DNA from 2 places in the Actinomyces oris genome. Region 2 is predicted to be linked to the other one. Evidence: riboswitches for the same ligand, from Rfam matches in the RefSeq annotation. Region 2 holds a riboswitch; the other holds the start of a gene.
What was found. A riboswitch is a leader RNA that binds a small molecule or an ion and turns the genes downstream of it on or off. The one in region 2 is predicted to bind ZMP and ZTP.
Positions count from the first base shown of each region.

Region 1: it holds a riboswitch for ZMP and ZTP, as region 2 does, so the genes downstream of both, purH (bifunctional phosphoribosylaminoimidazolecarboxamide formyltransferase/IMP cyclohydrolase) here and glyA (serine hydroxymethyltransferase) in region 2, are expected to answer to the same signal.

Region 1 is NZ_CP014232.1:2,105,730-2,116,381, reverse strand. It holds gene AXE84_RS08505 (malate dehydrogenase) at 1-306, opposite strand, end outside; gene AXE84_RS08500 (ABC transporter ATP-binding protein/permease) at 561-2,372, shown strand; gene AXE84_RS08495 (amino acid ABC transporter ATP-binding/permease protein) at 2,369-4,222, shown strand; gene AXE84_RS08490 (dicarboxylate/amino acid:cation symporter) at 4,355-5,707, opposite strand; gene AXE84_RS08485 (DUF3017 domain-containing protein) at 5,890-6,189, opposite strand; gene purH (bifunctional phosphoribosylaminoimidazolecarboxamide formyltransferase/IMP cyclohydrolase) at 6,320-8,143, opposite strand; ZMP/ZTP riboswitch at 8,169-8,258, opposite strand; gene AXE84_RS08475 (hypothetical protein) at 8,406-10,652, shown strand, end outside.
Region 2 is NZ_CP014232.1:294,525-305,176, reverse strand. It holds gene rpmG (50S ribosomal protein L33) at 1-171, opposite strand, end outside; gene rpmB (50S ribosomal protein L28) at 168-407, opposite strand; gene AXE84_RS01320 (GTP-binding protein) at 463-1,668, shown strand; ZMP/ZTP riboswitch at 1,773-1,858, shown strand; gene glyA (serine hydroxymethyltransferase) at 1,923-3,233, shown strand; gene AXE84_RS01310 (bifunctional methylenetetrahydrofolate dehydrogenase/methenyltetrahydrofolate cyclohydrolase) at 3,230-4,126, shown strand; gene AXE84_RS01305 (glycoside hydrolase family 32 protein) at 4,169-5,911, shown strand; gene AXE84_RS01300 (glycoside hydrolase family 68 protein) at 6,006-7,916, opposite strand; gene AXE84_RS01295 (choice-of-anchor L domain-containing protein) at 8,252-9,460, shown strand; gene AXE84_RS01290 (hypothetical protein) at 9,557-9,781, opposite strand; gene AXE84_RS01285 (acylphosphatase) at 9,794-10,099, opposite strand; gene AXE84_RS01280 (exodeoxyribonuclease III) at 10,146-10,652, shown strand, end outside.

The DNA of each region.
Region 1 (10,652 bases), 1.2 Mb from region 2:
CAGGTCGGCGCGCTCCATACCGGCCTTGCGAGGCATGGACCCGACGAGGAAGGCGATGTTGGCGCCCTCGAAAGCGGCCTTGGCGTCGTCGAAGATGTCGACACTGCCCAGGGTCGGGAAGGCGGAGTCGAACAGCTCCATCGCGGTACCCTCAGCGGCCTTGACGGCCGGCGGGATCTCCAGCAGACGGAGGTTGACGCGCTGCTCCGGGCCGAGCAGGGCGCCGGAGGCGATGCGGAACAGCAGGGCGTAGCCGATGTTGCCGGCAGCACCGGTGATGGTGATGTTGACGGGAGCGTTAGCCATCGAGGACTCCTTCGAGACGTGTGTCGTCGCGGGCCGCAGGCGGCAGCCCGGCAGGACAACGCTATGACGTTCGTGCAGGTGAACACACCGATCCACCGTATTTCGTGACTCTCACCACTTCCCGTAGCCATGGAGGTGGGATTCCTCCTGGTAGCCCGAGATCCCAGCGAGATACCCACCGCCCCTGACAACCTCCCGTCCTAGTCGATACGCTGGAGGCCTCCCCCAGCCCATTTCTCGTTTCCAGGACCGTGATGAGCTCACGCCGATCCCCCGCGCCCATCCTCGCGCCACTGCGCCGCGGCTCCCCGCCCCGCCCCACGGTCTCCTCACCGGCCGGGCGTCGCGCAGGCGCCCTCTCCTTCGGTCTGACGCTCCTGGGCGCCCTGGGAGCCGGGTGGTGCCTCATCTGCACCGGACGCGCCCTGGGCGCCCTGCTGAGCTCCTCGTCAGCGGCGGGCCTGCTCGCCCAGGCCCTGGCCGCGGCCGCCGTGAGCGCCACCTGCCAACTGGTGACCCAGCGGGTCGCCCGTTCAAGTGCGCTCACCGAGGAGACGCACCTGCGCCGCCTCACCCTGGCTCACCTGCTGGGGCTGGGCCCGGCACGCGCCGCCGACATCCGCAGCGGTGCGACCGCCTCCCTGCTGACCGACGGCGCAGAGCGGGTGGCCCTCTACCGGCAGACCTTCCTGGCCCCCACACTGGCGGCCGCTGCGGCTCCCCTGCTGGTGCTCATCGAGTTGGCCGCCTTCGTCGACGTCGTTCCCGCCCTGGTCCTGGCGGCGGCCGTCATCGTGGTACCGGCCTTCATCGCCTGGTGCCACTCGCGGCTGCGGGCCTCGTCCTCGAACTCCCGACGGGCGCGGATGCGTCTGGCCGCCGAGTACCTCGACGCGATCCAGGGACTGCGCACCCTCACCCTGGCCCGGGCCGCGGAGCGCACCAGTGCGCGCCTGCGCCTGGAGGGGGAGTCGAACCGACGCGCCGTCATGGGGCTGCTGGCGGGCAACCAGCTCGTCATCCTGCTCACCGACGGCCTGTTCTCGCTCTTCCTCATCTCCGTGGCCGCCGGTCTGGCCCTGATACGCCTGTCCACCGGCGCCATCGACGTCAGTGACGCCTTGGCAATCGTCCTGACCTCCTACGTGCTCCTCGAGCCACTGGACCACGTGGGCGCCTTCTTCTACGTGGGCATGGCCGGAATGGCCAACCAGCGCGCCATCCGCAGGATCCTGTCGCGGCCCCTGCCCCGCTCAACCGCTCATCCCGGGGCCACGGTCTCCTCCCCCATGGCCGCTCAGGCATCCATCGTGCTCGACGACGTCGAGGCCGCCTGGGACGCCGATCCGGTGCTGGAGGGCGTCAATCTGAGCGTGCGCCGTGGTGAGAGCCTGGCGGTGGTCGGCCCCTCAGGGGCGGGCAAATCGACGCTCATGGCGATGCTCGCCGGCAACCTGCTGCCCAGCGGCGGAACCGTGCGCGTCGAGGGCACCGAGCTGAGCGCCGCGACGCAGGACGAGGTGCGTTCGGCCTCCGCGCTAGTGGCGCAGACGACCTGGCTGTTCACTGGGACGATCGCCGACAACCTGCGCCTGGCCCAGCCCTACGCGACGCCGTCGCAGATGTGGCAGGCCCTGGAGGTGGCCCGCCTCGACAAGGAGGTAGCACTCATGCCCGAGGGGCTGGAGACCCAGGTCGGCGAGGCCGGCCTGGGACTGTCGGGCGGTCAGGCCCAGCGCCTGTCCCTGGCCCGCGCCTTCCTGGCCGACCGCCCCGTACTGCTCCTGGACGAACCCACCAGCCAGGTGGATCTCGCCAGCGAGGCTGCCATCGTGGAGTCCCTTGAAAAGCTGGCTCGGGGACGCACCGTCGTCACCATCTCCCACCGCGTCGGAGCGCTGACGGCAGCGGACCGGACGGTGAGGGTTGATGCCGGTACGGTCCACGAGGTCGGTGAAGCCCGGACGCCCAAATCCGCCGGCGCGGCGCCCACTCAGGAAGCCACCGGGGCCGACGGGGCTTCCTCCAAGGCCACCGACGGGGATCACCAGGAGGAGCCGGCATGATCCGATCGATCCAGTCGAGACGGTCCTCGGCGCCCCGCTCGAGGGCAGCCGGCTCGGGGCAGCGCAGCGGGACCGGCCGGGCCGATTCCTCCACGCAGGCGCCTGTCTCCCGCGCGATGCTGGTGCGCTGGCTGCTTCAGGTCACCCGCCCGGTCCTCTCACCGCTGCTGGGCTCCACCCTGTGCCGGATCACCAACATGCTGTGCGGCGTGGCCCTGTTCTCCTTGGGCGCCTACGCCGTGGCCCGGGCAGGGCTGGCGATGACGACTGGCGCACCGGTGCCCGCCATCTGGCCGGTCCTGGCCGTCATGGCGGGGCTGTCCCTGCTCAAGGCGGCCCTGCGCTACGTCGAACAGTTCCTCGGGCACCTGGTCGCCTTCAAGGCCCTCGAGCTGCTGCGCGGCCAGATCTTCCGCTCGCTTATCCCCCGCTCCCCCAGGGTCAGCGCGACATCACGCTCAGGCGACCTGCTGTCGCGGGCCACCAAGGACGTGGACCGGATCGAGGTCTTCTTCGCCCACACCTTTGCTCCGGCGGTCTGCGCCGTCGTCGTACCGATCACGGTGCTCACGGCCATCGGCCTCAAGGTGTCCTGGCTGGTGGCCCTGGCGGCGCTCCCCTTGGTGTTGCTCCAGCTGCTCATCGTGCCCCGCCTGGGGTTCGCCGCCTCAGTGGATGCCTCCCGCTCGGTCTCCGCGGCGCGGGCGGAACTCACCCAGCACGTGACCGACACCGTTCAGGGCATGAGCGAAGTTGTCGGGTACGGGCGCAGCCAGGAGCGTCTCGATGAGATGGCCAGGATCGACGCCGAGATCGCCGGTGCCGCACGGCCAACCGGGCAGTGGGCCGCCGTGAGGCGAGGCCTCAACCAGCTGGCGGGTCTGAGCGCGCCGATCGCCGTCGTTGCCGCGGGTGCGACACTGCCGGCGACCGGCTCGGGCACGGGCATCCCCCTCCTGGCGGCCGCGGCCGCTGCGGTGCTGCGGCTGTCTGAGACCATCCGCGGCGTCGAGGAGCTCTCGAGCGCGCTCAATGCCTCCTTCGCCTCGGCTGAGAGAGTGTGGGAGGTCGTCAACGCCCCGGTGGAGGTGCGCGACGGCGATGAGGAGCTGACTGCCGGCATCTCCCACGAGGTCCTGTGGCAGGACGTCACCTACTCCTACCCCAACACCGCCACCCAGGCGGTCCGCGGCGTCAGCATCAGGGCCAGGGCCGGACGATGGACCTGCATCGTGGGGGCCTCCGGATCGGGCAAGTCCACACTGGCCCAACTGGCGGTGCGCTTCGATGAGCCGGACTCGGGCCGCATCCTCATCGACGGCCAGAACGTGAGCGATCTGCGTGCCGTCAGCCTCTACCAGGAGATCGGCCTGGTGGATCAGCGGGTTCACCTCATGCGGGCCACCATTGCGGACAACGTGCGCCTGGCGGCGCCCTCGGCCACGGACGCCCAGGTGCGCCGGGCGTGCCGAGCGGCCTGCATCGACGAGGACATCGAGGCCCTCAAGGACGGTTACGACACCCTCGTGGGTGAGCGAGGCCAGTCCCTGTCCGGGGGCCAGCGCCAGCGCCTGGCACTGGCCCGCGCACTCCTGGCCCGTCCCGGGGTGCTCATCCTCGATGAGTTCACCTCCCACCTGGATCCTGACCTGGATGAGCGGGTGCGCATCGGGGTGCGCACCTATCTTCCGCAGGCGACGATCATCGAGATCACTCACCGCTTGCAGTGGTCCGAGCAGGCCGACCACGTCGTCGTGATGGATGCGGGGACGATCGTGCAGACGGGGCCGCCGGCCAAGCTCCTGGACGAGCCCGGACCGCTGCGCACACTGATCGGCCGAGGCCGCTGAGAGCGCGGCCAGCCGGACCGGACACCGGGCGGATTCCGGCTGCTTCAGTCAGGTCTCAGGCCGAGATACTGATCGGGCGCCGGGCGTCGATTGACTCCCGGCGCCCGATCGGCTGACTGCGCTGCCCCGGTTCTACTCGCCCGAGCGGGTGGCCGCGGCCGAGGCCTCGAGCTCCTCGGGACTGACGACCCCCTCGACGCTGACCGCGTTGAGGTAGGCCATCCCGTCGAAGGAGAGCTCACGGACGTTCTCCGGGTCGCCCTCGTCGTTGACGGAGCCGCCGGCCATACGGTCCACGATGATGGCGATGGCGCCGTCACCGGTGACGTTCGTGGCGGTACCGAAGGAGTCCAGGGCGATGTAGGTGGCGATCATGAGGGCCACCTGCTGGTCATTGAAGCCGAGCATGGAGGACAGCAGACCGGTGGCCGCCATGATGGCGCCCCCGGGGACACCCGGCGCGGCCACCATCGTGATGCCGAGCATGAAGATGAAGCCGATCCACTGGGTGGTGCTCACGTGCAGGTCCTGGGTGAGGACGATCGCGAAGGCGAAGGAGAAGATCTTCGAGGTCGACCCCGCCAGGTGGATCGTGGCGCACAGGGGGATGGTGAAGGAGGCCACCGCGTCGGAGACGCCGTTCTTCTTCGTCTGACGCAGGGTGACCGGGATCGTGGCCGCTGACGAGGAGGTGCCCAGAGCCGTCAGGTAGGCCGGGAGCATGGTGAGCAGTGCCTTGATTGGGTTGCGGCGGCCGATGAGTCCCGCGGTGAGGAACTGGATGCCCAGGATGACGACCTCGAGGATGAGGACCACGACGACGACGCGCAGGAGCGCCTTCATCACCGCACCGGCCGCCCCGGTGTAGGTGAGGTTGAGGAAGATGCCGAAGATGTGCAGGGGCAGCAGCGGGATGATGAGCCGCTCGATGAGGCGGGTGATGATGGCTCGGAACTCGATGAATCCCTTGCGCAGCACGCCCCGGGGCACCATGGACAGGCCGATGCCCAGGACGAAGGAGAGCAGCAGGGCAGTCATGACCTCGACGGCCGGCGGCATCTCCACCGTGAAGTAGCTGCTCAAAGCCCCCTCCGGCTTGGAGACGTCGGCCAGAGAGGTTCCGGCGAGCAGCCGGGGGAAGGTTGCATAGCACACCAGGAAGGTGAGGAAGCCGGCGAAGAGGGTCGAGGCGTAGGCCAGGGCCGTCGTGACCCCGAGCCACTTGCCGGCCCCGCGCCCCAGGTCGGCGATGGCGGGGGTCACCAGGCCGATGATGATGAGCGGGATGGAGAAGCTAAGGAACTGGCTGAACAGGTCGGAGAAGGTCGCGAAGACATTGCCGACGGGCTTGGGAATGAGCGGGTGACCCCCGATGCGGATCGACCCCAGGAGCAGGGCCAGCAGGATCGCGCCAATGACCCAGGTCAGGATGCTGTGGCTGAGACGATGGGCCAGCGAGGGCGAGGCTGAGGGATTGCTTGACATGGAGGGACCTTCAGGGTGTGAAACGAGATGACAAGACGTCTTGACTGGGGCCAGCGTGCCATACCGCTTGGTCACGGCGCCGCACCGGACCGAAGAATGAGCACTCCCAAGGCACAGATCACACGGAGCGGCGCGCAGCGTCGCCGTGAGAACTCACGCGGAGGGCACAGAGCGCTCCCCGCTCACAGGATGCGGGGCAGGTTGACGTAAGGCGACAGGAGAAGCAGGGCGGCGGCCAGGCCGACGCCGAGGACGACGTCGAACAGGCGGCTGCGCGCCGCCAGCCAGGTGCCGTCGGGGCGCTGGAGGCGGACGATGGCCAGCATGAGGATCCCGGCGGCCGCCCACAGGACGGCGATGCGGCGGTGCCCCAGCAGGGCGATGGCTGGGACAGCCGCCAGGCCAATGGCCACGAGGACGACACAGATGGTGCGGTAGGGCTCCTTGTGCTCGGCCTGCTGGGGATGCGGGTCGTGAGTCACGGGCAGGAGCCTATCGACGCGTGGGGTGCGGGTCCATGACCTTTCTCCGACTGGCACGCCCGCCTGGTGTCCGGCGCGAGGAGCCGGGCACCAGGCGGCGCAGGCGGCCCAGTGGGAGATCAGTGGGAGATCAGTGGGAGAAGTGGCGGGTGCCGGTGAGGTACATGGTGACGCCGGCGGCCTGGGCGGCGTCGATGACCTCCTGGTCACGGATAGAGCCGCCCGGCTGGACGACGGCACGGACCCCGGCGTCGATGAGGACCTGGAGACCGTCGGCGAAGGGGAAGAAGGCGTCGGAGGCGGCCACGGCCCCACGGGCGCGCTGAGGCACGGCCGCGTCGCCAGACGAGTCGCCCAGGACCTCGGCGGCGTCGGCCCCTCCCACGGTCCCCTTCTCCTGCTGGGAGCCGTCGAGTGCGGCGTCGCCGGTGGAGCGGGCCCCCAGGGTGTTGGCCCGCTCGACGGCCAGCTTGCAGGAGTCGACGCGGTTGACCTGCCCCATGCCCACACCGACGGTGGCACCGTCGTGGGCCAGGAGGACCGCGTTGGAGCGCACGGCACGCACCGAGCGCCAGGCGAAGGCCAGATCGGCCAGGAGCGCGTCGTCGGCGGCCGGCCCCGCGGCCAGGGTCCAGGTTGAGGGGGCGTCGCCGGCGGCGTCCAGGACGTCACGCTCCTGGATGACGGCACCTCCCGAGACCTGCTTGATCTCGTAGCCTTCGCGCTGGGGGGCCTCGACGAGGAGCAGGCGGAGGTTCTTCTTGGTGGACAGGATCTCCACGGCCTCGTCGTCGAAGGCGGGGGCGGCGACGACCTCAGTGAAGATCGGCTTGATCTGACGGGCCATCTCGGCGGTGACGACCGTGTTGGTGGCGATGACGCCGCCGTAGGCCGAGACCGGGTCGCAGGCGTGGGCCTTACGGTGGGCCTCGGCGACGTCGCCGGCGGCTGAGACGGCGATGCCGCAGGGGTTGGCGTGCTTGACGACGGCGACCGTGACGGCCTGGCCGTGGTCATAGGCGGCGCGCACGGCTGCGTCGGTGTCGGTGTAGTTGTTGTAGCTCATGGCCTTGCCGTGGAGCTGGCGGGCGCCGGCCACTCCCCCGCTCGCTCCGGCGATGCGGTAGACGGCGGCCCGCTGGTGGGGGTTCTCCCCGTAGCGCAGGCTCGCCAGGCGCTCGTAGCCGACGCCGACGTAGGCCGGCGGTGCGGCCGGCCCGCTGGCTTCGACCTCGGCCGCATCGGCCGAGTCCGTGGCGTGGGAGGCGGCGTCGGCTTCGATCTGGGCGGCCATCCAGGTCGACACGGCCGCGTCGTAGGCGGCGGTGTGGGCGAAGGCCTCGGCGGCCAGGCGGCGGCGGCCGGACAGGGTGAAGCCGCCTTCTCGCACGGCGGCCGCGACGTCCTCGTACCGGCCGGGGCTGGTGACCACGGCGACGGCGGGGTGGTTCTTGGCGGCGGCGCGCACCATCGTCGGGCCGCCGATGTCGATCTGCTCGACACAGGCGTCGAAGGGGGCTCCGGAGGCGACGGTGTCGGTGAAGGGGTAGAGGTTGACGACGACCAGGTCGATGGGGGTCACCCCCAGGGTGGCCAGCTGGTCGAGGTGGTCGGGCTTGCGGCGGTCGGCGAGGATGCCGGCGTGGACGGCCGGGTGGAGGGTCTTGACCCGTCCCTCGAGGCACTCGGGGAAGCCGGTGACCTCCTCCACCGGGGTGACGGCCAGGCCCGCGGCGGCGATGGTGGCGGCGGTGGAGCCGGTGGAGACGATCTCGACGCCGGCGTCGGCCAGGGCGCGGGCGAGCGGGAGGAGGCCGGTCTTGTCGTAGACGGAGATGAGGGCGCGGCGCACGGGGACGCGGTCGGGGCTGACGAGGCCCTCGGTGGGGACGTGGGCGGTGGGGACCGCCTGGTTGGTGGGCTGCGAGGACTGGGACGACGGGGACGTGGACATGGCGCTCCTGGTGTGGCGTGAGGAAGCAGGACGCCCAGGCGGGCGACGTCCCCTTCATGGACGGCCTCGGCCACTCCCCGGTGGTGCCCCACCCTCGCCAGTCGCAGCCGACCTCATCCTATCGGGTGGCCACCACGACGGCATCGGATAAGGCCACCGAGCCTGCCTGACCTGACGTTTTCCATGTCGCTCCCGGCGAATCACCCGACCGAACGGCCTGTTTCCTTGCGGGCGGCTTGAGGGACCGCATACAGTCCACAGCATGACTGCGCCCATCAACATCGCAGCAACACCGGTATATCGGAGAACTCCCCCGGAGCAGTGGCAGGAGGCCGCCTCCGCCTACCGGCGCTGGTGGAGCCGCCACCCGGGATTATCCAGTGCCCTGAACCTTGTGGTGCGCGGAGCCTACGCCTTGATGATCCCGCTGCTCACCGCCGCCCTGGTGATGGTCCCGAGGCTGGCCTACGCCGCCGTGCCGGCGGCCTTCATGGCCGTGTGCCTCATGGTGGTGGCCCTCCTGGCGCGCACACGCACCATCAGCTGGCGCTCGGTTCTGCTCATGTACGGTGTCGGCGCCGCCTGGTCGCTCGTCGTGGCCGCCATCATGAGCTCGGTGCGTACCCGCGCAGGCCTGTCCGTCATGGGCAACGGGATGAGTATCGCCCTGACCATTGCCCTGGAGGTTCTCAGTCCGCTGGTGCCCCTAGTGCTCGTGGTCTTCCTGGCGCCGGGGCGGATGCGCCGCCTGGCGGCCTCCGACTGGGCCCTGCTGGGTTTCGCGGCCGGAGCGGGCCTGACGGCCCTCAACGACGGCATTCGGGCCCTTGAGGAGAGCAGCCTGCTCTCCTCGGTCCTGGGCAACGGGCGCCTTCCCTTCTCCTTCAACCCGTGGACCTCGGGGTCGATGACCCAGGAGAACAGCAACGTCCTGGCCGTCAGCAACCAGGTGAGCACCGCGAACATCACGATGGCGGTGGCGCTGGCGATCACGCTGTGGCGCCTCAAGGACTCCCCGGCCTTCGAAGGGGCTAAGAACCTCGTGTGGCTGCGGATCGTGGCCTGGATCCTGCCGGCGGTGGTCATCCTGCAGTCGGTCAGTGACCACGCCACCTACATCGCCAGGATCGCCCAGCAGCTCGGCCAGAGCGACTCCGGCGGCGGTTTCCCGGCGCTGCTCATGTTCCTGTGGAGGGTCAACGGCGGAGGCCTGAGCGCCATTCCCCTGTCCGTCATCCTCATGGCCGCCTGCCTGCTCCTGGACGCCCACCGCCGCGCCTACGCGGGTGTGCACGGCTGGACGGTGGCCGGGGCGCCGGCTCCCCGCTACCCCAACCTCACCGAGGCGCCGCCCTTCGTGCGCGCCCTCATCGTCTCGGTGGTGGCGCTGGCGAACTTCACCTGGGGTGACCTGGCCGTCACCTGGGGCGCCTACGGGGACCTGCGTCAGGGGCGTTTGTACGCCATGCGGGCGGGGCGAGCCACAGCCGAGCAGGTGCGCGGCGTGCGAGCAGACGCCATGGAGGCTACGACGCCGGGCGCTGAGCCCAATGCCCGCCAGGGCTTCCGCCTGGGGATCCTGGTGGTCAGCGTCGTGCTGTTCCTCCTGTGCTGCATGTACGAAGTGCGCACCGTCTGGCAGCTCGCCCCCGAGCTCAAGGAGACCGAGGACGACCTGTTCCTCTCCGCCCTGCCGCGCCTGTTCTCCCAGTGGTGGAGCGGGTTGAGCGGCACCCAGGGGCTCCTCTACGCGATCGGTGCGCTGGCAACGGTGGCCATGAGCCTGTCCCTGGTCCTGACACTGGGGGCCCCGGGGCGCCGCATCAGCACAGCGCCGTCGTCGAGCAGCCTCCTCAGTCACCTGGCCACTCTCACGCCGGGGCAGGCGTGCCTGGCGCTTCTGGACTTCGCCATGACCTACATGCCGCGCTCGGCCCTGAGCGCCAGTCCCGCCGGTGGCGGAACCGACCTGGCCGCCGAGCTCTCCGTCAACCGGCGGATCCGGGGCGCCGAGAGCTTCTCCGAGAGTCAGGCGCTGTTCACGGCGCGTACCAAGCGGCAGGTGGCGGTCGAGTCTGATATTGCGCGCCTTCGCGAGCTCGCCGAGTCCCTGGGCGTCACCGACGTCGATGCCCTCGAGCCTAGCCGGATCGATGAGACCGTCGCCGATCTGGCCGCCTCCGGGGCCGACTCCCAGGTCGTCGGGCAGATGCGCGACCTGGCCGCCTCAGTATCGGAGCAGCAGTCGGAGATCCTGGACCTGACCCGCCGGCTCAACACCGGTAACGGCGAGCAGTTCGCCATTCTGGAGGGCTTGCGGATCAACGACGACTTCCGGGGTGAGGCCATCGACCAGCGGCCGGTGGACAGCCCCGTCCACGCCCTGGCGCTATCCCCGGCCGGGAACCAGCTGGTCGTCGTCGAGTACCAGGGGGCCGCCCCCACCATTGATGACGACGACGAGACCGACATTCCTCCCCGCAGGCTGCCGGGGCGGGCGGCGCACAAG
Region 2 (10,652 bases):
GCGCGACTCCTTGTACTCCACGTGCCGGCGCACCACCGGATCGAACTTGCGCAGCACCAGCCGGTCAGGGGTGTTGCGGCGGTTCTTACGGGTCACGTAGGTGTGGCCCGTCCCCGCAGTGGAGACCATCTTGATGATCGGCCGCAGGTCCTTCCCCTTGGCCCCGCTCATGACAGCTTCTCCCCTCGGGCGAGCATCTGAGCCACGACGACGTCGATGCCCAGCTTGTCGATCGTGCGGATGCCCTTGGCGGACACCGTCAGGCGCACGGTGCGCCCCAGGGACGGCACCCAGTAGCGCTTGCGCTGCAGGTTGGGGTCCCAGCGTCGGGGCGTGCGCTTGTGGGAGTGGGAGACGGACCGGCCGAAGACAGGCCGGGCTCCCGTGACTTGGCAGTAGGTGGTCATGACGAGCATGATATAAGAATGATTCTCAGTTTCGTCAACTCTGCTGGAGGACCTCGTGACCGATCCCTCGGATGACTTTGCCGGCAACCGCGCTGACATCCCCGGCTCCCCGGCCGACGGCCGGCACACCTTGGCCGTCATCGGCGCCGTCGACCCCGCCCTGCTGGACCTGGTCGACCTCGCCCTGGCCGGCCAGGACGCCGTCGTCATCCGCGCCGGACTCCACTTCGGCGCCGACGACGATGCCGGCAGCAGCGACACCGATGACGACCTGGTCCGGCTCGTCAGCCACAGCTCGGCCGACGGCTTCGACGACGAGCCGGTGCGCCTCGACGTCCCCATGCCCTACACCTGCCCCACCTGCTCCCTGCGGGAGGTCCTGGTCGCCGTCGCTCAGGACCGCGCCGCCCAGGAGCCGGGCGGCACCACCGTCATCCTCCTGCCGGCGGCCATCGAGCTCGCCCACCTCCTGCCCGGCCTGGCCGAGGAGCTCGCCGGCACCGGGGTGAGACTGGCCGGAGCCGCCCACGTCCTGGACGCCACCACCGCCCTGGACGAGCTCCTCGAGCACCGCCAGCTGAGCGCCTTCCCCGGCGACTGTCGCTGCACGGGCGCCGTCCACCTGACCAACCTCGGCTACGCCGACCTCGTCCTGGCCCTGGGGCGCGACGAGAACCCGGCCGGGGCCGACCTCATCGAGCACCTGCGCCCCCACGACACCCTCCTGCTCCCGGGGCTCGACGCACCCCTCCTGGAGGCCCTCACCTCCCTCACCCACGACGCCGCCGCCTCCCTGAGCCGCATCCACCCCGCCACCACCAGCGCCTGGGGTGGCCCCGACGAGCACGGCGTGTGGACCCTCGACCTCAGCGCCTCCCTGCCCTTCCACCCCGAGCGCCTGCGCTCCCTGGTCGTCGAGCTCGCCGGCCAGGGGCTGTGCGCTCGCGGCTGCTTCTGGCTGCCCAGCCGCCCCGGCCGGGTCTGCACCTGGGAGGTCGCCGGGGGTGCCGTGAGCGTCGGCGACGCCGGCACCTGGGCGGAGGTCCCGGCCGCCCCCGCCGGCGCCGGCGACGACGCGTCCGCCGAGCCCCGCTGTCACCTCGTGGTCACCGGCGTGGGTGACGAGGAGATGCGCGAGCAGGTGCGCCGCGCCTTCTCCAGGATCCTCCTGCGCCCTGAAGAGATGGCCCAGGCCCTGGCCTGGATCGGCGCCGACGACGGTCTGGGCGACTGGTTCGGGCAGGAGGACCCGGAGGGCTGAGCGCTCGCCCCGTGGTGCGAGCCCCTCCCCGAGGCGCCACAGCGCGGCGCAGGACAACGCGGTGCGGCCCGGGACGGGCACGGCTCCGCTCCGGCACGGTAGGGTGTTCCTGTCGCGACTGGCGCCGGGTGGATCACCACCGGGGAGCGGCACGAACACGACTCCGGGGTCGCCCGCCTGGGCCACGGATCGCCCACCAGTGCGCGCACGGCCGCCGCGTCACCGCGGCCTGCGCCTGACACCTGAGGAGAGACATGACCGCGCAAGCCGTCACCCCGTCCCTGAACCAGCCCCTGGCCGAGCTCGACCCCGACATCGCCGAGGTCCTCACCGGCGAGCTCACCCGCCAGCGCGAGACCCTGGAGATGATCGCCTCGGAGAACTTCGTTCCCCGTGCGGTCCTGGAGTGCCAGGGCTCGGTCCTGACCAACAAATACGCGGAGGGCTACCCGGGGCGCCGCTACTACGGCGGCTGCGAGGTCGTCGACGTCGCCGAGTCCCTGGCCATCGAGCGTGCCAAGGCCGTCTTCGACGCCGAGTGGGCCAACGTCCAGCCCCACTCCGGTGCCCAGGCCAACGCCGCCGTCCTCCACGCCCTGGCCACCCCCGGCGACACCCTCCTGGGCCTGTCCCTGGCCCACGGCGGCCACCTCACCCACGGCATGAAGATCAACTTCTCCGGCAAGAACTACAACGCCACCGCCTACGGCGTGGACGAGACCACCATGCGCATCGAGATGGACCAGGTGCGCGAGGCCGCCCTGCGCGAGCGCCCCGCGGTCATCATCGCCGGCTGGTCGGCCTACCCCCGTCACCTCGACTTCGCCGCCTTCCGCTCCATCGCCGACGAGGTCGGCGCCGCCCTGTGGGTCGACATGGCCCACTTCGCTGGGCTCGTTGCCGCCGGCCTGCACCCCAACCCCGTCCCGCACGCCGACGTCGTGTCCACCACCGTCCACAAGACCCTGGGCGGCCCCCGCTCCGGCATGCTCCTGTCCAGCCGCGCCGAGCAGTGGGGCAAGAAGCTCAACTCCGCCGTCTTCCCCGGCCAGCAGGGCGGCCCCCTCATGCACGTCATCGCCGCCAAGGCCGTGGCCATGAAGATCGCCGGCACCGAGGAGTTCCGCGAGCGCCAGGAGCGCACCGTGCGCGGCGCCGCCATCATCGCCGAGCGCCTGGGAGCCGACGACGTGCGTGCCGCCGGCGTCAGCCTGGTCACCGGCGGCACCGATGTGCACCTGGTGCTGGTGGACCTGCGCGACTCCTCCCTGGACGGCCAGCAGGCCGAGGACCTCCTGCACACCGCCGGCATCACGGTCAACCGCAACGCCGTCCCCTTCGACCCGCGTCCCCCGCGCGTCACCTCCGGCCTGCGCATCGGCACCCCCGCCCTGGCCACCCGCGGCTTCGGCGACGCCGAGTTCACCGAGGTCGCCGACATCATCGCCGCCACCCTCGTCCACGGCGCCGCCGGCACCGCCGACGACGAGACCCTGGCCGCCCTGCGCGGTCGCGTGCGCGCCCTGACCGACGCCTTCCCCCTCTACCCGGGGCTGGCCCAGTGAGGGCTCCCTGGAACGGGGCGGCCCGGGTCCTGGACGGCAAGGCCACGGCCGCCGCCCTCAAGGCCGAGCTCAAGGAACGCGTGACGGCACTGCGCGAGCGCGGCGTCACCCCCGGCCTGGGCACGGTCCTGGTGGGGGAGGACCCCGGCAGCGTCAAGTACGTCGCCGGCAAGCACGCCGACTGCGCCGAGGTCGGCATCCTCTCCATCCGCGAGGACCTGCCGGCCACCGCCACCCAGGCCGAGGTTGAGGCCGCCGTCGACCGCCTCAATGCGGATGACGCCTGCACCGGCTACATCGTCCAGCTCCCGCTGCCGGCGGGCGTGGACACCAACGCGATCCTGGAGCGCGTCGACCCGGACAAGGACGCCGACGGCCTGCACCCCACCAACCTGGGGCGCCTGGTGCTGCGGGCCTCGGGGCCCATCGACTCGCCCCTGCCCTGCACGCCGCGCGGCTGCATCGAGCTCATGGAGCGTCACGGCATCGACCTGGCCGGCCGCAACGTGTGCGTCGTCGGCCGCGGGGTCACGGTGGGCCGCTCCATCGGCCTGCTCCTGGGCCGCAAGGACGTCAACGCCACCGTGGACATCTGCCACACCGGAACCACGGACCTGGCCGAGCACGTGCGCCGGGCCGACGTCGTCATCTCCGCGGCCGGCAGCCCCGGCATCATCACCCCGGAGATGGTCGCCCCCGGCGCCGTCGTCCTGGACGTGGGCGTCTCGCGCGTCGTCGATCCGGCCACTGGCAAGGGTCGCATCGCCGGTGACGTCGCCGACGGCGTCGACGAGGTGGCCTCCTGGCTCTCGCCCAACCCCGGCGGCGTGGGCCCCATGACCCGCGCCCTGCTGCTGGCCAACGTGGTCGAGACCGCGGAGCGCTCGCTCTGAGGGACGTCGCCGCTCGCCCGACCGGCCGATAACCTTGAGGCCATGACGGACGAGTCCCACGGCGCCCATCCCTCCCATCCTGACCACCCCACCCATCCGGCTGAGTCGGCAGGCTCCCCGAGCTCCTCGGAACCTGCGCCGACTCAGCCGGAGGTGTGTCCGCCGACCCCCGCGGACACGGCGCCTGTGTCGCCCTCGCCGGAGGCGACCGGCTCCCAGGCCCCGCAGCCGCACGGGACCGGCCTGCGGCGTCGGACCCTGATCCTCGGCGCGGTTGGTGCCGGCGCTCTCATCGTGGGCGGAGCCATCCTGGTGCGCTGCACCACGGGGCGCCGGAGCTCGCCGACGCCCACGGCCACCGACTCGGCGGCCTCGGCCGCCTACCGCCCCGCCTACCACTACAGCCCCGCCACGGGGAATCTCGCCGACCCCAACGGCCTGGTCCTCTACGAGGGCGAGTACCACCTCTTCCACCAGCAGGACGGCACCTGGGCCCACGCGATCAGCCCTGACATGGTGCACTGGAAGCGCCAGGGGACGGCCCTGAAGCACGACGCGCAGGGCCTGGCCATGTCCGGCAGCTGCGTCGTCGACGGCGCCGACACCTCCGGCCTGGTCAAGGGCGGCGGCATGGTGGCCGTCTACACCTCCACCGAGGGCGGTGAGGCCCAGTCCCTGGCCTACTCCACCGACCGGGGGAGGAGCTGGCGGCGCTTCTCCGGCAACCCCGTCATCCCCAACGACGGGCGCAAGGACTTCCGCGACCCCAAGGTCTTCTGGCACGAGGACTCCAAGGCCTGGATCATGATTGTCTCCGCCGGGGACCACGTCTCCCTCTTCCGCTCCACCGACCTCAAGGCCTGGAGTCACGCCAGCGACTTCGGCCAGGGCATCGGCTCGCACGCCGCCGTGTGGGAGTGCCCCGACCTCTTCCCCCTGACCGACTCCAGCGACGGGCGCACCCGCTGGGTCATGACCCTCTCGGTGGGAGCCAACGAGGAGACGGGCGGCTCCACCGCCCAGTACTTCATCGGCGACTTCGACGGCTCCGTCTTCTTCCCCGAGGACCGCGACACCCGCTTCACCGACGTCGGCCAGGACTTCTACGCCGCCCAGAGCTTCGAGCACGTCGAGGGCCGCCGCGTGTGGATGGCCTGGCTGGGCAACTGGAACTACCCCTACTCGCTGCCCACTGGGGACTGGCGCGGTGAGATGAGCATCCCGCGCGAGCTGTCCCTGACCACCGTTGGCGGTAAGCGCACCCTCGTGCAGAAACCCGTCCCCGAGCTCGACGCCCTGCGCGGGCGGGCCACCGACCTCGCCGGCCTCAAGGCCACCGACACGGTGACGGCTCTAGGCTCGGGCCGCACGGTCGAGATCGACCTGACGCTGGATATCTCCCAGGCCTCCGAGGCCTGGCTGGGCCTGGCCCGCGGGGAGGTCGACGGCAAGACCCAGGAGGTGCGCGTCGGCGTCAACGTCTCGGCCGGCACCCTCTACCTGGACCGCACCGACGGCGGGCTCACGCAGGTCGACGGCAAGGACGAGGGGACCACCACCGACTTCGCCCTGCGCCGCCAGACGCAGTACCGCCCCGCCGGCTCCACAGTGCGTCTGCACCTCTACCTGGACCGCTCCAGCCTCGAGGTCTTCGTCGACGACGGCGCCACAGTCGGTAGCCTCCTGGTCTTCACCGCCCCCTCCTGCCAGGAGATCGTCCTGGGAGCCAAGGGCACGGCCACCATCACCTCCGGAAGCCTCACCCCTCTGGCCGCAGCCCTGTAAGGGCGCCGCAGGACTACGACGACGAGGAGGTGGGGCCGCCGGAAGATTCCGACGACCCCACCTCCTGCTCAAGCAGTGACGCTCGGGGCGACGCCTACTTCAGGCGCTGCGGGCGGGTGTCACCGCCGTTGGAGCGGGCCCTGTCGGAGGGGATGTCCGCGAAGCCCCCCAAGCCGTTGGTGCCGTAGGTGCGGTCCACCGAGGTGGTGTCCCCGGAGATGGTGAGCTTCACCGTCGGGGCCAGCGAGCCTCCACGCACCGGGTTGCCGTCCTTGTTGCCGCCGATGGAGTCGATGAAGGACTCCACCAGGCCGCCGGGCATGACGTAGTGCGAGTAGGACTGGAAGGTGTACGGGCTCTGGTTGAAGTCCGGCGAGTAGGGCTTGCCCGGGTTGAAGTTGAGGTTGATGGGGTTGCCCAGCGCGATACCCGTGTTCTGGTTGAGCGGCTTGTAGTCGCTTCGCAGCCCGTCGCCCACGAAGCCGTAGACGCCCTCAGGTCCCTGGAGCCCGTCGGCGTAGGTCTCCCGGTGCGAGATCGTGAACAGGTAGTACTTGCCGTCCTGGAAGTAGATCTGCGGCCGCTCAGTCTGATCGTTGACGCAGTTGCCGCTCAGCAGCGGAGGCAGGTACTCCCACTGGGTCATCGCCTTGTTCTTCGCCCGGGCCAGACCCACGTTGGCCAGCTGGTAGCGGCCGCCGCGCTGGTTGACCGCCTCGACCGTCTCGGCCTTGGGATCGCCCTGCTCGTAGCCGAGGTCCTCCGCGGTGCAGGTGGCCAGAGTGGTGTTCTGCCCGGCCTTGGCCGCGGCGTCGACGTACTGCTGCTCACGGACGAAGGCCGAGTTGCCCTCGAAGACCATGTACTCGGTGGGGTCCGAGGGGTTGTTCTGGTCGCGGAAGGTGAAGGGGTCGCGGAAGTTCACGCCCGGGTTCTGCTCGCGGGTCTGGTAGTACTTGCCGTCCGGGACGAGAAGCTGGTGCTGGGTGCGGAACCCGGTGAGCCACACGCCGCTCTCGTCAGCGTAGATGCGCCCCTCGGACTGCACGATCCGCGGATCGTAGGGCTTGGAGGACCCGCCGTTGCCGTCCTGACCGTAGCCCTTGTCGCCACTGCCACCGGTGGCGGTGTTGTAGAAGGCCACCGAGGTGTAGAACATGCGGATCTTGTTGCCCTCCATGAGGCGGGCCGAGCCGGACCACTCGGTCTGGGCCGTGAAGCTCTGATCCTCGAAGATCGAGCCGGAGGCGCCGTCGGGGAAGACGTGTCCGCCGTAGATCCAGCCGCCGTTGGAGCTGCCTGCGCCGTCGGCCGAGGAGGTCTGCGTGCCGGCCTTGCGGTAGAAGAAGCCCAGTCGCGCGTGGGTGTGGCGGTCGTCGAAGGTGTAGCCGGCGTGCCGGTCGGCCACCAGGGAGAAGGCGATCTCCCAGCCGTTGTAGGAGATCTGGTGGGCGGCTTCATCGGTCAGCGTCCAGGTGTCCCACACCCACACGTCCTCGCTCGTGGCCGGGAAGCCGTTGGAGATCTCCGGCATCGTGACCTGCTCGGGCATCGAGTTGGTGCCCGACGGCGCATTGGGGTTGGAGACGCGCTGGATCTGCATGGCGTCGGCGCGGGTCCACTTGGCGGTGTAGTTCTCCTCGACCCCGTGTGCCGCACCGGTGTGCTTGGTGGCGTTAGCCCAGCCGGGGTTATCGGCCTTGAATCCCTTCGCGTTCTGGGCCGCGGCTCCGCCGGCGGCCTGCTGGTCGCTCTGGCCCGCCTGTGCCTGCTCGGTGGGGCTCTGGCTCGCCTGCGCCTGGTTGGCAGGGGACTGGTCGTTCTTCTGGTCCGCTCCCGCCTCGGGCGAGGCCTCGGCAGTAGCGGTGGCGGTGGGGGAGGTGCTGGGGGAAGGTGCCTCATCGGCGAGCGCAGTGGTGCCGGACCCGGCCACCAGGAGTCCGAGCGTCAGCGCCACGGCCAGTCGTCTGCGACGGGCGCGGAACGAAGTGTGTGTCACGGTCATTGTCCGTACTGTCCTTACTCATGAGGGATGAGGGTGTCAGTGCGCCGTGAGCCTTTGTTATGTGATCTCCCAGGCCCAACCTTAGGAGAACCTGGGGGCGGAGGAACAGGTCTTTGGACCGCTCTGTCAATATCGGGACACTGCCACCAAAGACGTAGCCCCTGCATTCTCAGGGTTTCTTGAGGTTTTCGGCACTTTGGTGACATAGACCACAAGCAAAGGTCTTATCGTCCGGTTATTCTTGAACGCGTTCTCCGTGAGCTGTTCGGTCTCCCATGCCTGTCGGTTCAGGTGGTCGCTCAACGCTGGGCGGCCCCGTGTCTAACGGAGATCCTGTGAGTATCATTCCCATCCGTCTGCGACGGTTATCCGCACCAACATCCGCTCTCCTGACTGCGCTCGCCCTGGCTGCAGCCGGTCCGGCTGTGGCCGCCCCGGCATCGAACACAGCCGGGCAGTCCACCACCTCCCTGCGCAACACCTCCACGGTGAGCGCTCAGAGCCTCGCCCAGATGGTCGCCGGTCCGAAGGCGACAGTCTCCAACGCATCCGTCTCCGGCAAGGACGTCCAGATCGGCACGGTCAAGGGACTGCCTGGTGACGGCAACGCCATCACCGAGGGGGTCGCCCTATCCACCGGCTCCCTTATCGACCCCGATCCCACCGCCGACTCCGACACCGACATCACCCGCTCCGCCGTCCTGGGACCCAACGACGCCCTGGACACCACTGGTGACTTCGGCGTCGTCGAGGACCCGGCGGGACTGGCCAAGGTAGCCGGCACCGACGTCTACGACGAGGCCGTCCTGGAGTTCGACGTCACCGCCACCAGCTCCAACATCGTCCTCTACTACAGCCTCGGCTCCGAGGAGTACGCCGGTGCCACCGAGGGCACCCCGGCCTCCTGGCAGTCGCGCGGATACAAGGATCCGCTGAGCATCCAGGTCAACGGCACCGAGTGCGCCCACGTCCCCGGCACGCAGACGGCCGTGAGCGCCGCCTCGATCAACGAGTCCTCCAACGCCGCCTACTACACGGCCAATGTCTCGGGACACACCCCGGGACAGATCCCCGTGGAGTTCAACGGCTACACCTCCGCCCTGCCCTGCCAGGCCTCCGTCACCCCGGGGCAGAAGGTGCACGTGCGCGTGGCCATCGCCGACGCCCAGGACGGTCAGCTCGACTCCACGGTTCTCCTGCGCACCCAGGGACTGGGCTTCACCGACAAGCCGATCACCGACCCCTGCAACGCCAAGGCCGGCACCTGTGACATCCCCAGCAACGGCAAGGGTTCCAACGGGAACGGATCCAACGGGTCGAACAACGGCAAGGACTCCGCCACTCCGCCCGGTCAGGGCAAGCCGGGCGTGACCGACTACAGCGTCGCCTCGCCCACCGCGAGCCCCAAGAAGACGGTGGCCGGTCTGCCCCTGACCGGAACCCAGGCGCTCTTCCTGGGAGGCATCGCCCTGCTGCTCCTGGCCGGCGGTGGTGTCGCGCTCATGCTGCGCCGTCGTCGCCTAACCGGCTCTGAGACCGGCTGACAGCGAGACTGCGACCAGCAGACGGCTGACGGGGCGGATGAGGCTCTCCTCATCCGCCCCGTCAGTCTGTGTCTGCGGCTCACCGCTGTTGGGCGCTCAGTCCTCCTCCGGCCGGGAGGCGCGACGCGCCGCCAGCTCCTTGGCCAGCATCGCACAGCCCAGGATGCACAGCGGCATGGAGGCCAGCCACAACAGGGTGCTGACGCGGGACAGCAGCGAGGTCTGAGCCAGCACGGGCAAGGCGGCGGCGATGACGATAACCGCCATCCACACGCCGACTCGTCGGGCGCTGCGCGGCGCCCGGGCGTCGTCGGGTTCCATGGCCCGATCCTCTCACCCGGTGATCTCGAACCTGCGCTCATCCAGGCAGCCGGCGTGCAGGTCGGTGACGGTGAGCCGGCGCACCGAGGCCCACCGCGGGCCGCGCCTCAGCCACGTGATCAGCCGGCCCACGGCCTCCGGCTCGCCCTGGGCTGTGACCTCGACGTCGCCGTCGGGCAGGTTGCGGACCTGTCCCACCACCCCCAGCTCCTGGGCGGTGTAGGCGCAGTGGTAGCGGAAGCCCACCCCCTGGACCGTGCCCTGGACCAGGACGTGAACGGTTCTCACGGTGCTGGCACTCCTACCGGCGTCGCTCATGGACCTATCGTCTCAGGCTCAGGGCCGAGCGCGTAGGCTTGCCGCCATGCGTATCGCCACCGTCAACGTCAACGGCATCCGGGCCGCCGCCCGCAAGGGCATGGGGGAGTGGCTCGCCGCCTCCGCCCCCGACATCCTCCTGCTCCAGGAGGTCCGAGCCGACGAGCAGATCGCCGTCGACCTCCTGCCCGGCTACGAGGCCGCCATCTGGCCCTGCCGTATCAAGGGGCGTGCGGGCGTGGGCGTCGCCGTGCGCGAGGGCGGCCCGGCCACTCTCGGCGAGCTGCGCTACGGCGTTGCCGCTGCCGGCACCGAGGAGCCCGACGTCGACTCCGGCCGCTGGCTCGAGGCCGACCTGAGCCTCGCCGGCCTCGACGGCGTCGAGCAGCTCACCGTCATCTCCGCCTACCTGCATTCCGGCCAGCTGGGCACCGAGAAGATGGACCAGAAGTACGCCCACCTCGAGCTCGTCGATGCCCGCATGGCCGAGCTCCTGGCCGCCGCCCGTGATGGTGGGTCCCAGGTTGTCATGGCCGGGGACCTCAACGTGGTG